2 regions of the Sporanaerobacter sp. genome follow, and region 2 is predicted to be linked to the other one. Evidence: riboswitches for the same ligand, from Rfam matches in the RefSeq annotation. Region 2 holds a riboswitch; the other holds the start of a gene.
The links. Region 2 has a riboswitch for thiamine pyrophosphate ahead of thiT (energy-coupled thiamine transporter ThiT). Riboswitches for the same ligand answer to the same signal wherever they lie in the genome.
Positions count from the first base shown of each region.

Region 1: it holds a riboswitch for thiamine pyrophosphate, as region 2 does, so the genes downstream of both, thiE (thiamine phosphate synthase) here and thiT (energy-coupled thiamine transporter ThiT) in region 2, are expected to answer to the same signal.

Region 1 covers NZ_CP181252.1:197,517-199,927, forward strand. The annotation lists gene thiC (phosphomethylpyrimidine synthase ThiC) at 1-113, opposite strand, end outside; gene thiE (thiamine phosphate synthase) at 114-1,136, opposite strand; TPP riboswitch at 1,204-1,312, opposite strand; gene ACFWUA_RS01015 (RNA polymerase sigma factor) at 1,460-1,981, shown strand; gene ACFWUA_RS01020 (DUF4179 domain-containing protein) at 1,974-2,411, shown strand, end outside.
Region 2 covers NZ_CP181252.1:2,204,791-2,207,201, reverse strand. The annotation lists gene rsgA (ribosome small subunit-dependent GTPase A) at 1-458, shown strand, start outside; gene rpe (ribulose-phosphate 3-epimerase) at 460-1,107, shown strand; TPP riboswitch at 1,152-1,252, shown strand; gene thiT (energy-coupled thiamine transporter ThiT) at 1,332-1,874, shown strand; gene ACFWUA_RS11110 (thiamine diphosphokinase) at 1,895-2,411, shown strand, end outside.

The sequences.
Region 1 (2,411 bases), 260 kb from region 2:
GCTATGCCCTTTTTTAAAAGTTCAACATCCATATTTTCTTTTTTAGCTACTATATCCATTTCTTTTGTGATGATACCTTTTTTTGCAGCATCCATTTGTGTTGTATAATTCATTTAAAATTCCTCCTCATTCAATATTTTTTTTATGGATAAAACCATTTCATTCATATTTATAGAACCAACTAGTTCTGATATCATTGCAAAACACTTTCCTCCATGAGCTTTTACATCTAATATATTTTCTTTTTTTATTCCTCCAATAGCTACATAGGGAATACTTATGTTTTCTGAAACCCATTTTAAATACTTAAGTCCTTCCGATTTCTCTACATTTTTCTTTGTAAAAGTATCAAATATTGGTCCAACTCCTATATAATCTGCACCTTTTTCCACTGCTTCTATAGCTTGTTCTTTGTTGTGAGTTGAAACACCTACAATCATATTTGGAGCAATCTTCTTTATCTCCTCAATAGGTATATCATCTTGTCCCACATGTATACCATCAGCTTGAACTAGCATAGCTATATCCACATCATCATTGACAATAAAAGTAACATTTGCTTTTTTTGTCATCTCTCGTATAATTTTGCATTCTTTATATTTCTCTTTTTTTGATTTGTCTTTTTCCCTATACTGAATAATTTTTATACCTGATTCAATCATTTCTCTTACTATTTCAATACTTTTCTTTCCTTTCGAAAATTCTTCTCCTGTGATTCCATAGATGCATGTATCAGGCAATGTATTAGAAAAAACACGTTTTTCCAAACCATATACTTTAAATCTAATTTGTTCATATATCTTTGATTCTTCATAATGCCCTAAAATTTTCAAACATTCTTCAATACTTCTAATTCCTTCTTCTACTCTTTTAAAATTTGATATAAGTAAAGTTTCAATATCCTCCTTTTTGTCCAATGTACTCTTTTGAGATATTTGAAATCCTATGTCTGTATTTGAACTTCTATTTCTTAAAAGTTCAGGACTTTTAAAACTTTTTCTGACCAAATGGCGAATATCTCTAAGTTCTTTGGAAATTTCTCTATTTTCAAATACAAATCTTTCTATATCTTCTATGACTCTAATTCCTTCTGAAACCCTGTTTATATTTGCATCAATTATCCTATATACTTCCATCTTCAACCCTCCTTTCAAAAAATAAAAAACTGTACGCCAACAGATGCATACAGTTTTTATTCAAAATAAGCATAAAAAAACATATCCCTCCGTTGGAATTACCCAAATCAGGTTCATAGGGTCAGGAATAACATTCCTATCTCAGCCTATCACTATAAGCACCCCTTGATTGATTATTCAATTTTTATTTACATCTTCATCATATCACTTAACACTTAATATGTAAAATATATTTTAACAATATTGCAACTATATTTATTTTTAAAAATATAAAATGAACATTTTGTAGTATATAATACTCTTATATATAGGTAGGTGAGAAAATGGAAACAGAATTGTTAATTAAAAAAGCAAAAAAAGGGGATAAAGAAGCCCTGTTGCAACTTGTTATGGCACATGAAGCTGATTATTATAAATTAGCTTATGTATATATGAAAAACAAAGATGATGCATTAGATGCTATGCAAGACATGATTGTTATACTGTATGAAAACATGTCAAAACTAAAAAAAGAAGAATCCTTCTATAGTTGGAGTAAAACCATATTGGTCAATTTATGTAAAAACAAATTAAAAAAAAATAACAAAGTAATCCCTTTAGATGAAATAAAAGCCGAAGCCCAATATGAAACCTATGACAAATCTGAAAATCAAATAGTATTAGAAAAACATCTTTCTAAACTAAGTGAAAAACAACAAGAAGTAATTAGGCTTAAATATTTTCTTGATTTAGATTATAAAACTATATCTGAAATACTTAAAATTCCTATAGGAACTGTCAAATCAAGAATTAGCATTGGAATAGAAAAATTGAGAGAATCCATTGGAGGTGATTCGATTGAATGATGTTGAAAAACTTTTGTATGAAGGAAAAAAAGAAATAGATGATTTGGAAATACCTACAGATATAGAATCAGCACTACACTCTGCTTTAGAAAGTATTCCAAATAAAAAGAAAAAAAATATTAAAGGTAGAGTCGCTGCCTTGATATTGGCAGTTTTGCTTTTAGGATATAATATGGACACATTGGCCTTTTATAGCAAGAAGTTGATTGGATATGAAAATGTAATGAATGGTACCCTTAAAGAATTAAATCAATTGGGAAAAGGGCAAACAATAGACAAATCTCATACTTTTTCTAATGGTGTAAAATTTACTTTAGATTCCATAATGCTTGATGATAACACTATGGTCATGTTTTATACTTTATATTCTCCTGATGGAAATGTAATGGATGTTGATTCAAATACGCATATTAGCATAACTAATATGCAG
Region 2 (2,411 bases):
GTTGTAAAAACCTTAAGGGAGTTGAAGAACTTAAGAGTATTCTTAAGGGCAATATAACAGTTTTTGCTGGGCCCTCAGGTGTAGGAAAGTCTTCTTTGATAAATAAAATTCAGCCAGGATTAGAATTGAAAACTGGTGAAATAAGTGATAAAACTAAAAGAGGCAAACATACTACTAGACATGTGGAGCTTATGGAATTAGATATTGGAGGATATATATTAGATACTCCAGGATTTAGTTCTTTAAATATTGACTTTATTCAAAATGTAGAAGATGTACAATGCTATTTTAAAGAAATTAAAAAATATAGCCATATGTGTAGATTTAATAGTTGTATGCATATAAGTGAGCCAGAATGTGAAGTAAAAAGACAAGTAGAAAAAGGGAATATAGCAAAAATTAGATATGAGAATTATTTGAGTTTTGTAGATGAGATAAAAAGTATTAGGAGGTACTGATATGGCAAAAATTTCACCGTCTATTTTATCAGCGGATTTCAGCAATTTAAAAGAAGAAATAAGAAAGGTTGAAGAAGGAGGAGCAGATTTTATTCATCTAGATGTTATGGATGGTATTTTTGTTCCTAATATTACTTTTGGACCACCAGTTATTAAAAAAATTAAGGCTGTCACAGAAGTTCCTTTTGATGTACATTTGATGATAGATAGACCAGAAAGGTATATTGAAGATTTTGTAGTGGCTGGTGCGGATATCATCACTGTTCATGCAGAGTCTAGCACACATTTACATAGAACTATTCAATATATAAAAAGTTATGACAAAAAAGTGGGTGTGGCATTAAATCCTGCTACTTCACTTGAAAGTATTGAATATGTTCTTGAGGATATTGATATGGTATTGATAATGACAGTAAATCCAGGCTTTGGTGGGCAATCTTTCATACCAGCCATGAAAAGAAAAATACAAAAATTAAGAGAAATAATAGATCGCAACAATTTAGATATTGAAATAGAAGTAGATGGAGGAGTTAAATTAGATAATGCAAAGGGAATTATAGATTTAGGTGTGGATATATTAGTTGTTGGTTCAGGAATTTATGGTGCAGAAGATGTTATTGAGCGCACAAATATGTTTAAGAATATTTAATGTACATTTTTAGTTATTTGTGATACAATTAAATTGAATTTAATAAGTAACACTGGGGGAGCCTTTTGGCTGAGAGGGAACTAAAGTTCCGACCCTTGAACCTGAACTAGGTAATACTAGCGGAGGGAAGTGATTTGTTAGTTTGCATACAAACCCATTGCCTTATTTCAGGTAATGGGTTTAATTTTTTAATTAATTATATTTATTTATAGGAGGATGAAAAAATGGAAAAGAAATGGAATGTAAAAATGCTTGCCGAAGGAGGCATAATGATTGCATTAGCAACATTATTGAGCTATGTCAGATTATTTAAAATGCCTCAAGGAGGTTCGGTAACAGCAGGGAGTATGATCCCAATTATGATTTTTGCTATGAGATGGGGAGTAGGACCTGGTATACTTGTAGGATGTTTATATGGAGTGGTGCAATGTATTCTTGATCCTCAAGTATATTATCCTATACAGTTTTTTTTAGATTATCCAATTGCTTTTGGATTTTTAGGACTTGCTGGTATTGCTAAATTAGATAATAAGGGTATGGATAAGCAAAGTTATTTTTTAACGATTTTAGGGGTATTATTATCTATAGGTGGTAGATTTATTTCACATTTACTTTCTGGTGTTATATTTTTTGCCGAATATGCAGGAGAACAAAATCCTTGGGTTTATTCAGCTATATACAATGGTAGTTACTTGTTGCCAGAGTGTATTATTTCTACTATAATATTAATATTACTATGGAAACCTTTAAGTAATATTAAAAAATAAATGAAATTGGAAGGATTCTCATGACGGGACTTATTGTATCAAATGGTGAAATTTCAAATCTAAATTTGTTAAAATCTATTGCTGAAAGTGTAGATATGATTGTATGTGCTGATGGAGGGGCAAATCATATTGCTCAAATTGGACTTATACCAGATTTAGTAGTTGGCGATTTAGATTCTATAAAAGATGAGACTTTAAACATTATAAATATTAAAAATGTTCCTATACTGAAATATAGTACTCATAAAGACTATACAGATACAGAGTTAGCAATTGAATATTTAATAGATAAAGGAATAGATGAAATTATCTTTATGGGTGTTACAGGTTCAAGAATTGATCATACACTGGCTAATGTATACTTATTAAATAAATTACTTAAAAAGCACATAAAAGGCATAATAGTTGATGATAAAAATACAATTTATATAACTAATAGTGTTTTAGAATTAAACAGGGAAGAAGGAACTTTTGTTTCTGTAATTCCTATTAATTCTAATGGTGCTAGAGTAACCTTAAAAGGATTTTTGTATGAAA